2 regions of the Corynebacterium riegelii genome follow, and region 2 is predicted to be linked to the other one. Evidence: predicted binding sites of a transcription regulator. Region 2 holds the regulator's gene; the other holds the start of a gene.
The links. Region 2 encodes LexA, which represses DNA repair genes until DNA is damaged. Its sites were predicted from a motif close to CGAACANNTGTTCG; they were not measured.
Positions count from the first base shown of each region.

Region 1: a site for LexA is predicted at 2,778-2,791, ahead of AK829_RS09240 (HNH endonuclease signature motif containing protein). Genes of this name have one in related genera too.

Region 1 covers NZ_CP012342.1:1,902,578-1,908,133, reverse strand. Annotated here, with positions in the region: gene AK829_RS09245 (DUF1963 domain-containing protein) at 1-831, opposite strand, end outside; gene AK829_RS09240 (HNH endonuclease signature motif containing protein) at 1,108-2,580, opposite strand; tRNA gene AK829_RS09235 (tRNA-Ser) at 3,163-3,251, opposite strand; RNA gene ffs (signal recognition particle sRNA small type) at 3,379-3,474, shown strand; gene AK829_RS09230 (aminotransferase class I/II-fold pyridoxal phosphate-dependent enzyme) at 3,506-4,810, shown strand; gene AK829_RS09225 (DNA polymerase III subunit gamma and tau) at 4,821-5,556, shown strand, end outside.
Region 2 covers NZ_CP012342.1:528,084-533,639, forward strand. Annotated here, with positions in the region: gene nagB (glucosamine-6-phosphate deaminase) at 1-405, opposite strand, end outside; gene AK829_RS02525 (uracil-xanthine permease family protein) at 470-1,831, shown strand; gene AK829_RS02530 (HPr family phosphocarrier protein) at 1,854-2,123, opposite strand; gene lexA (transcriptional repressor LexA) at 2,179-2,835, opposite strand; gene AK829_RS02540 (hypothetical protein) at 3,130-3,447, shown strand; gene nrdR (transcriptional regulator NrdR) at 3,496-3,954, shown strand; gene hrpA (ATP-dependent RNA helicase HrpA) at 3,979-5,556, opposite strand, start outside.

The DNA of each region.
Region 1 (5,556 bases), 1.2 Mb from region 2:
TAAATCACCCCACATCGCTTCGAAGGGAAGCTCTTCTTCTTCCAGATATGTGGAATCAATTTCCAGGAAGTGAACGTACCCATCAGGCTGAAAAGGGTCTTGGGCGAAAGCGGGGAAACCGCCAAGCATAATGTTGCTTTGGTTGCTGGCTGCGGCTCGCAACTCAACTAGCTCGTCAAAGTACTCATCGTTATCAAGAAAGTCGTCGTCCTTTTCGGACTCCAACGCCTCGTACACTGCTTGGTCAGTGGGAGGGATCATTGCCACTGCACTAGACAAGGAAATCGGAGAGTTCATAACCTCCCCAAGATCCTTGCTAAACGGGGAACAAAAATCCTCGTGCTCTTCATCGAAGTCAGCAGGCTCCGCGGTATGCGGTCCAGGGAAGCTGTGGTTGCCAAAGCCTTCCGCAGGCTCAGGGATATAGCGAATCTCCATGCCGTCGCCAGGCGAATCTGAAGTAAATCCGCCGCTGAGGGGATCAGCGCCGACAAAGAGTTGAAAAATTCCTGATTCCGGAATCAATCCGTCGAGAGTTGCTTCGCTTGTCGACGCCCCCTCCGCACGCACATGACCGACAATATCCGCAAAATTCAGCTGAATGATGTGGAGCAGTGGCTGACCGCTCTTTGCGATGGGCCATGCCGCACCTTCCGGAAGGTACGGCCTGCCACCGAAGTACGAACCATGTTCGGTCGGAGTGCCGTTGGAGTAGGGAAGGACGACACCTGGTGTAGCTAGTTGGATGAGGCCATCAGTGTCTTCGGAAATATGCTCTCCGGACTCGATCATCGATCGGAGCGCTTGAAGCTGTGCTGAGAAGTCTGACACGGCAGGAGTTCCTTCCGCTAGGAAAACAAGCTGTTTAATCGGAGATTGTCCTTCAAGAAAAAGAATGCTGCAATAGATATCTAGCCTGGCTTGGGTCGCGGTTGGTCGTTGAAGATCCCTTCGACATTGTGGCCTGTGGATTTGGGCTTGGGCTTGTGGTTGGTGAAAGTTCGGCGCTCATTTCGGCCCTCATTTGTCCCAAGTCAGGAACCACGCCGAGGCCTCCTTCGGAAAAACGGGCTGTTTTTGTGTTGGTGCCTGGCCACCTGGCTTCTCTTACTCGGGTCGGGTATCGACGAGTTCTTCTGGGTCGTAGTCTTCCACCCATCCGTAGGCATCTTCTGGATCCGGGAAGGGTGGTTCGGAAAAATCGGGTTCTTTTGGCAACGGCTCCGGCAACACCGCCTTGATCGGGAAGTGAAGGCTGTATTCTTCCTCCAAGGCTGCGATCTGGGCATCGGCCTGTTCAAGGTTGTGGTGGTTATCAAAATCATCCAGTATTTTGTGGCCCTTGGCGTAGAACTGCGCCACTCGGCTGCGACGCTGGCACACTTGCTCAAGGTTGCTCTTCCACCGTGGGGCCTGCGCTTGGGTGTTGTGTGCAATCAGGCTATCCGGCGTGCAGGTTTCATAGGTGCCGTTGGCAAAAAGCCACAAGATTTCACCCGTATCCGGATCCGGCACGTAGAACCCACGCTTATCGGTTTTCAAGTTGTGGTGCTTCTGACACAACGGGTACAGGTTTCCCGGTGTGGTTTTGCCACCCTGGCCAAACGGGATCCGGTGATCCAACTGACACCTCAATGACGGCACCGTGCATCCCGGGAACACACAATGCGTGTGACGAGCACACACGACGCGTCGCATTGCTTCGGTTGGGGTGTAGCTATCCGTATGTGCTTGAAGTTCCGCCTCCATATCCACTTCGGTGACCTTCGCTGACGCCAGCAGGTCATCGAGCGCCGCGGTAGCTTCTGGGGTCAAGGCACCTACTCCTGGTACATAGGCTGGCCCACCAGGCGCGCGGTCTTTCGGCACAAACACATGCAGCGTGGTCTTGGTTGGGGTGATCTCCCCGGAAAGTAGTTTCACCATCGCATCGGCCATGGAGGTTTTATGCTCCCGTGCAGTAGCCAACACGTGCTCGCGTACGACCTGTGCCGTCAACGGGTTGGTAGCCAACGTAACCAGTGTTTTGACCGTGCCGGACTGTGCAGACACCTCAAAGATCACCGCATCATCAGCCGCGTGTGCCTGTGTTTTGCGTTGCATGCGCCGCTTTGGTTGGTAGGCGCAGGTTGGGTCAATGCGTTTGATCATCTCCCGGATACGACGAGTAATCGTGGTGGTTTGTGGGGTGTGCTGCCCAGGCCGTGTTGGGGTAAACGTAGTAGTCAACATCTCATCAAAATCGGCATACGCCTCATCAGTAATCTGTGGGCCAAGCTCGGCAAGCACCGTATCGATGGCACGTAAATGCTGCAGATCCATCACACGCGTCTTGGCCTGGAGTGCTCGTAGTTTCGGTAAGTGCTGTAGACGTGCATGGGAAAAGATCGCTTGCTCAACCGAGCCTTTAGTCCAGCCGGTTGCTTCCCTCATGGCCACTACTTCCAGGTCGACGTCATCAACACTTGCCCCGGGTGTGGCGAAGTGACCGAAGGCATTCCAGTAAATATCGCGAATGCCTTGACTAAACGTGCTTAGTGGATCTTCTGGTCGCTGTGTGCGGAAGTATGGTTCGCCCACGGTCTACCCCCAGTGTTGTGTTCCCTATGTTCCCGTTGTTTTGTACCCCTAATTATACCCGTCTACCTGTTCTATGCGCAAGGGCTAAACCAGCATTTATTACACTATTTCCGCATACACATTCACAACACAGGCTGGCGGTTGCATTCAGTATATCGACCGATCTCACATACCCCATTGGCTTACGGGGGAAATAGCACACAAGTGTTCGAAACGCGCTGCATATTTCACCTTTAGCGCAAGCAAAACGGGGCCTGGCCGGGTCGGCGGGACTCAAGCGCACCTTGCCAATGTTGGCGTCCCCGCAGGGGAGGTCTCCTGCACCTTGTGTGGGAGAAACGTGGATACCGGGAACAATCAGTGGCTCTTGAGGGAAACGCTGGAATATCCGCTAAACGATATGAATGCGCCAAAGATGAGTTCACAACTCACGGGGCTGGAAAACGGGCAAGATTTGCCCTTGGCCGCCATCGAAGAGGAAGCTCGCTGTAAACGTAAGCCGTAAGCAACTTCTCATGGCTGCAGCCAGGCACTAACGCAAACGAAAAAACCGGCGCCCCATCAAACCGAGGCGCCGGTGTTTGGCGGAGGATGTGGGATTTGAACCCACGAGGGTCGTGAAACCCGCACGCGTTCCAGGCGTGTGACATAGGCCGCTAGTCGAATCCTCCAGCGACACTCGAAAAAGTAACTTCCGAATGCGTCTTTGGCCATGTTAGTCCACACCCCCGCCTGAACCAAAACCGCAGGCAGCACGTGCAGGTTGTGTCTTTTACGGCTTCCCGGCTACAGTGTCACCTTAGGATCCCACGCGGTGTTATCTTGTGAACTCCCCCAGGGCGGGAACGCAGCAAGGGTCAGCGAGCTCTGGCAGGTGCGTGGGATCCCCTTTTTGTGCGTGGGGGCGTTTTGTACGATGTAGTGCATGACTACCCAAGACGGCACCACAAGCACCGCTTTTGCCAACTTCAATCAGCAGGAACTTGAAGCGCTCGCGCAGGACGTGCGCCAGCGTTATGAAGACCTGAAAGCGCGCAACCTCAGCTTGGACTTGACGCGCGGTAAGCCGTCGAGTGAGCAGCTGGATCTTTCCAACGCGCTGCTGTCCTTGCCGGGGGAGGGCAACTACAAGGACGCCAAGGGCGTTGACCTGCGCAACTATGGCGGGCTGCAGGGTATTGAGGAGATCCGCCAGCTGTGGGGCAACGTGCTGGGCGTGGACGTGGCGAACATTGTGGCGGCAGATTCCTCGTCGCTAAACATCATGTTTGACCTCATCTCCTTCGCGTACATCTGGGGCACGAACGATTCGGAGCGTCCCTGGAAGGATGAGGAGCACGTGAAGTGGCTGTGCCCAACCCCGGGCTATGACCGTCACTTCGCCATCACGGAGCACTTCGGCTTTGAGCTGGTCACCGTGCCCATGACGCCGGAGGGTCCGGACATGGACGTGGTGGAAGAGCTGGTGAAGGATCCGCAGGTCAAGGGCATGTGGTCGGTGCCTATTTACGGCAACCCCACGGGCGCGATCTACTCGCGTGAGACCATTGATCGCCTGGCCAGCATGGAGACGGCAGCGAAGGATTTCCGCATTGTGTGGGACAACGCGTATGCCATCCACACGCTGACGGGTAACTTCCCGGAGAACCCGAACGTCATTGAGATTGCGGCGGAGAAGGGCAACCCGAACCGCTTCTGGTACATGTCTTCCACCTCCAAGATCACGTTCGCGGGTGCGGGTGTGGCCTTCTTCGCGTCGTCGGAGGGGAATTTGGAGTGGTGGGGGAAGCATGCGTCGATACGCGGCATTGGCCCCAACAAGATCAACCAGCTCGCGCACGCGCGCTTCTTTGGGGATGAGCAGGGCGTATACAACCAGATGAAGTCGCTAGCCGGTTCGCTGGAGCCGAAGTTCGCGGCCGTCATCCGCATTCTGCACGAGCGCCTGGGTGAGTACGGCGTGGCGCAGTGGACCGAGCCGGAGGGCGGCTACTTCATCTCTATGGACGTGCTCGGCGGGTCCGCAACGCGCGTGTGGGAGCTGGCGAAGGAAGCGGGCATCACGCTGACCAAGGCTGGTTCCGCATTCCCGCACGGGCAGGATCCGGAGGACCGCAACATCCGTCTCGCACCGTCGTTGCCGCCGCTTGAAGAGGTTGAAACCGCCATGGATGGCGTGGCTACCTGCGTGCTTCTTGCGTGTCTCGAGGGTGTAGGGGCCCTTCAGTAGACTGCTGAACGTGGCTCTGTACAGGAAATATCGTCCCGCGACGTTTGGTGAGGTCATCGGCCAAGAGCAGGTGACCCGACCGCTGTCCACCGCGTTGGATAACGGGCGTATCGCGCACGCGTACTTGTTCTCTGGTCCGCGTGGTTGCGGCAAGACGTCGTCCGCGCGCATCCTTGCGCGTTCGCTGAACTGTGTGCATGGGCCGACGTCCACGCCGTGTGGTGAGTGTCCGTCGTGTGTGGCGCTGGCCCCGGGCGGCTCCGGCAACTTGGATGTGATGGAGTTGGACGCGGCGTCGCACGGCGGCGTCGAGGACATGCGTGACCTGCGCGAACGTGCGCTGTTTGCGCCGGCTGAGTCGCGCTACCGCGTGTTCATCATTGATGAGGCGCACATGGTTTCCGCGGCCGGCAACAACGCGTTGCTGAAGATTGTGGAGGAGCCGCCAGAGCACCTCATCTTCATCTTCGCCACCACGGAGCCGGAGAAAATCCTGCCCACCATCCGTTCCCGTACGCACAATTACCCGTTCCGCCTGCTCGCGCCGGCTGCGATGCGGCAGTTGCTTGAGCGCGTGGTGGCCGAAGAGGGTGTTGTGGTGGATGAGAACGTCTACCCGCTGGTTATCCGCGCGGGTGGCGGTTCGCCGCGTGACACGCTGTCCATCCTGGATCAGCTGCTCGCCGGCGCCGGCCCGAACGGTCTGACCTATGAGCTTGCCTTGCCGCTGTTGGGTGTCACGGATC
Region 2 (5,556 bases):
GCCGTTCGCGCCGACGCCCAGGATCTGAATATCCACCCCGCCAGCGTCCTTGATCGCCTGCTCGTAGTCATCCGCTGTCTGCTGCGGGTTATCGGACATGCCGTCGAGGGAGTGCACCTTCGCATCATCAATATCCACGTGACTGGTCAGCTCACGGCGAATCGTGGCGTAGTAGGACTGCTCGTGGTCATGCGGCAGTGCTGCGTACTCATCCAGCAGGAACGCTTGCGTGTTAGCAAAGCTCAGACCGTCCTCGTTGTGGCGGCGAATGAGCTCCTGGTACGTCGGGGTCGGAGTAGAGCCGGTAGCAAGGCCGAGGACGCAGCCGCGGCGGATGAAAGGCTCAATGATGTCGGCGGCGGCGCGGCCGACTTCCTCCGAGTTGCTACGGATGATGATCTGCATGCTTTTGAGACTACGCGATACGTGTTTCGTCTCTAAAGCCGGCAACGGTGCATAATGTTCATTCGTGGATAACGCGAGTACAAAGACTACGGAGAGTAGCTTCGGCTGGAAACTTCACGGCGACGGCAAACGGGTGCTCCCCGGTGCCGTCGTCGCCCCCGGTGAGCGGCTGAGCTGGCTGCGCACCATCGGCATCGGCATGCAGCACGTGGTGGCCATGTTCGGCGCCACGCTGCTTGTGCCCACCCTCACGGGCTTCCCGGTAAACACCACCCTGCTGTTCTCGGGTCTGGGCACGCTCATCTTCCTCACGTTGACAAAGAACAAGCTGCCAAGCTACCTCGGTTCCTCGTTTGCGTTCATTGCGCCGCTAACGGCGTCCCAGCAATACGGTATGGCCGCACAGCTCGGTGGCGTGCTGGTCACAGGGCTTGCGCTGATAATTGTTGGCTTTATCGTCCAAGCAGCGGGCAAACGCGTTATTGATGCGGTCATGCCACCCGTTGTCACCGGCGCCATTGTGGCGCTCATCGGGCTGAACCTAGCTCCCACTGCCGTTGCAAACGTGGAAGCGCAACCTGGTGTCGCCGGGGTCACCTTGCTCACCATTGTGCTTGTCACCGTGGCTACTCGCGGCATGACGGCGCGTCTGTCCATCCTCATCGGCGTGGTTGTCGGTTGGGTCTTTGCCGCGCTTACCGGGGGATTGGCGGATGACGCGCTGGATACGATCTCTGCGGCGCCGTGGGTTGGCCTGCCGCAGTTCCATACGCCAGAGTTCCACCTTTCGGCCATTCTGGTCACGCTGCCGGTGCTGGTTGTGCTGATTGCGGAAAACGTTGGCCACGTTAAGGCAGTTTCCGAAATGACTGGCAGGGATCTCGATCCGATGCAAGGCAGGGCGCTGATTGGCGACGGTATCGCCACCACCCTCGCCGGCGGCCTCGGCGGCTCCGGTACCACGACCTACGCGGAAAATATTGGCGTGATGGCGGCGACGAAGGTGTACTCCACAGCCGCCTACTGGGTGGCGGCCTGCTTCGCCATTGTTCTTGCGTTCATTCCGAAGTTCGGCGCCATCATCTTCACCATCCCGGTCGGCGTGCTCGGTGGTGCGTGCCTGGTGCTCTACGGACTGATTGGCATGCTGGGTATCCGCATCTGGCAGGACAACCGGGTGGACTTCACTGATCCGGTAAATCTCACTGCCGCCGCAGTTGCGTTGATTGTGGGCATTGGCAACCTCACGCTGCAGGCGGGTCCGGTGGCGCTGGAGGGTATTGCGCTCGGCTCCGTCGGTGTCATCATCGTGTACCCGGTTATGCGCTGGTGCTACAACACGGTGGGCGAGGGGCGCTACCGCTTAGGCTTCCCAACGAAAAAGCGGGAGCCGGCCAACGTGGCCGACCCCCACACATTCGGGTAGGAGCGAAGCATCAGCGAAAGATCTAGGCTTCGTCCAAGTTCTGGGCAATAAGGGCGGCAATGGCGTCAACTGCCGCGGCATTGTTTGACGTAACCGTGACTTCATCACCAAATTCCGCGCCCATAGCCATGATCATCAGCGAGGACGCGGCGTCAGTCACGTCCTCATCGTCGCCCCCGATCAGGGTGAGAATAATATCGTCATCATATTCGCTGGCAGCGTCAGCGATGACAGTGGCGGGGCGGGCGTGAAGGCCCACTGTGGAGCCCACCTTCACGGTCTTTGAAGCCATGGGGTCAAGTCCTTTCGTTGTCTCTAGCTACTCAATACTAGAGTCAACCGGCAACCTAGAGTGCACGGAACACGGAAACGACCAAGCCCATGATCTCCGCATCATCGCCCTTAATGGGGGAGAATGCGTCATTTCGCGGCAGAAGCCAAACACCCGAAGAATCCTTGTGGAACACCTTCGCGGTTGCCTCACCGTCGATGAGCGCGGCAACGATCTGACCTTCTTCAGCTACCGGCTGGGAGCGAACCACAAGCCAGTCGCCGTCCAAGATCGCCGCATCCACCATGGAATCACCAACGACCTTGAGCATAAACAGCTCACCATCGCCCAGCAGCTCCTCCGGAAGGGGGTAATAGGTTTCTACATTCTCCTCAGCCAGGATGGGGGCGCCTGCGGCGATCTGGCCGACAACCGGAATAAAGCGCGCGTTGGACGCGTCTTCAGGGGCATCCTGGGCAGCCGGGGCTGCGGCCTTCTTACGGGCAGCTGGAGCGCCCGGCAGGTGGCGTAGGTCCACTGCACGCGGCTTGTTGGGATCGCGCCTCAAGAATCCCTTCTTCTCTAGCTCTTTGAGCTGGTACGCCACAGAAGAAGTGGACTGCAGGCCTGCTGCATCGCCGATCTCGCGGATGCTTGGCGGGTAACCGCGCAGTACAACCGCGTCCTGAATGACTTGGAGGATTCGGCGCTGGCGGTCGCTCAGCTTGCTCATGTCCAGGCTGTTTGGGTCTGTCTTCTTTCGTGCCACGTTCTGTGCTCCTTTGGTGCTTGTCTGTCCGTATAGCTCAATTGTCAAGGTCCTAGCAAAGGTCCTAGCCAAGGTCCTAGTTGTGAAACTACCACGTTAGGCAAGTCTGTTCGATATTTTGCGAAAAATCTGGACACGCGTTCGAACACCTGCTATAAATCGAACATGTACTCGTTCGAACGTATGGGCGCAGCCAGCTAAGGCGTGTGTCTTGCGTTCCTACGATGAAGCCAAACATAATCACAAGGAGACAAAACTATGACCACGATCATTCGCAATACCCACCCACGTACCTCTGTAGCTTCCGAGGTCTGGGATCTTTCCCCTGTGGAAGGCCGCCGGGTTTCTACCAGCTCCATCCGCCAACTGCGTGCAGAAAACGCTCCTGCACGGGTGGTTCAAGAGACTGCTGTAGATGGATTCGAACCTGGGCACGAACGTAGAGAAAGCCTCTTTGTTGGGGTGGTGATGGCTGCGGCGCTACTGATTGGCTCACTGTTCGGTGGGGCGTTCGGTGGTGGTGAAGAACCGACTACCGCAGAGATCGCGCAGCTTTCACCTGTTGTGGCGCGTTAGTCTCAATCTGCCTTAGGGCTTTGTCAGGCAGGGCTAGACTTAGATCTTGTGTTTTGCCCTTTTTGCCACAACGCGCATTCTCGTGTCACCGACTCCCGCACAGTAGAGGCCGGTGCAGCCATTCGCAGGCGCCGTGAGTGCACAGAATGCGGGGGACGTTTCACCACCGTTGAAAAGGCCGTGCTGATGGTGGTCAAGCGAAACGGGGTGAGCGAGCCATTTGACCGCGACAAACTCATTGTCGGTGTGCGCCGCGCCTGCCAGGGCCGCGACGTGTCAGATGATGCGCTCAAGCGCCTCGCGCAGCAGGTGGAGGAGACCGTGCGCGCGCAAGGCAGCTCACAGGTGCCCGCCAACCAGATCGGCTTGGCAGTGCTTGAGCCCTTGCGCGCTTTAGACGAGGTGGCCTACCTCCGCTTCGCCTCGGTCTACAAGTCCTTCGAAAGCGCCGACGACTTTGAGTCAGAGATCCGTCTCATGCGCCGCAGAGACCGCGAAGACTTCTAGCACAGTACCTCTAGCGCCCTACCTCTAACGCAACGCGTCAGTCATCTTCTCAATTCGGCGCTGGCTCACCGGCTGCGGTGTGCCCAAACGCTGTGCGAAGATGCTGACTCGAAGCTCCTCAATCCGCCAGAGAATGTCCTTGTAGGCTTTCGACTTTTTCCGGTTCGCCGGAAGCGTTGCCATCTTCTGGGCAAGGTAACGCTTTGCGTCATCAATCACCATCTGGCGATCCGCGTCCCGGTCCGGATCCAAACTCATATCTTCAAGCCGAATCCACATCGCCTCGATGTATCGCGGCAAGTGCTGCAAGTGGCCAGCGCCATGCAGGGTAATCGCGTGCTTTGGCAGGTAGAAGTCCAGCTGACTGCGCATATCATTAATCGCCGGGCCCTCCCATTTGGCAAGCTCTGCGCGCATATTGGCAAAGTCCGCAAGACCGGGTGCAATGCCGACAACGATGCGGCGAACCTCGCCGGCTACCTTCGGCTTAATCTCTGCAAGCAGCGCGTCAAACTCTTCAGGGGTGCGCACGGCACCACCGTGGGCAAGCAGTAGGTCACGGATGACGGCCACGCGGGCATCTTCCACCAAACCTTCAGCACCACCATGGGGGTAGTGGTCCACCGCAACCTTGTGGCGAAGCGGTAGCCCCTTCGTCATCTGTTGTGGTGACACCTGGATCTGGCGAAGCAGCAAAGTCAGCGTTGCCGTGGTCATCGACGCATCCGCCGCTGCCTTCGTGGGGTGCACCGTCACCTTCACGCCACCCTTAGTTGCCTCCAGCGCTGGGTAGGCTTCCACCTCATTGCCGTCAATAACCGTAGTTACAGTTTCCGGCACGGCACCCAAGGTTTCCGCAGTCCAGGCCTTTACCGTTTCGGACTCGCTGCCACGTGCGCGTTTGGATACCGAGGAACGGATACCGCCCGCCTGCCTGCGACGCAGCGCATCCAGATCCTTATCACTGTCAATGATGTCGCCGCGGCGATCCACTGCCGCATACGTCATCCGCAAGTGTCCAGGCAGCGCGTCCGGCCGGAAGTCTGAGGCATTAATGCCGCTGGCGCCGAGGGAGCGCAGGGCGTTCGTCAAAGCGTCGTCAAGCGGGATGCCCTCTTCAAGCAGGGGCAGGGCACGAGCAGCGAAATCTGGGGCCGGCACCACCGTCCTGCGAAGCTGCTTTGGCAGGGTACGAATCAGCTCCGTAAGCAACTCCTCGCGCAGACCCGGAACCAACCACTCAAAGCCGGCGGAGTCGAGACCCGCCAGCAGCGGTACAGGCACGAGCACGGTGACACCGTCGAACGGATCACCCGGCTCAAACTTGTAGCGCAGCTCATAAGCCACTGACCCCTGCTTGAGAACCGCAGGAAACGCCACCTCGGAGGTATCGATGCCGTCTGAATCCAGCAGCCGCTCCGGATCAAAATCCAGGTAGTGCTTATCCTTGCTGCGCTGCTTCTTCCACCATGAGTCGAAGTGGCGTGCAGTTGTGACATCGGCAGGCAGCTTTGAGTCATAAAACTCAAACAGCGTGTCCTCATCCACCACCAAACCGCGGCGGCGAACCTTCTCCTCAACCTCTGCGGCATCGGCCAGCAT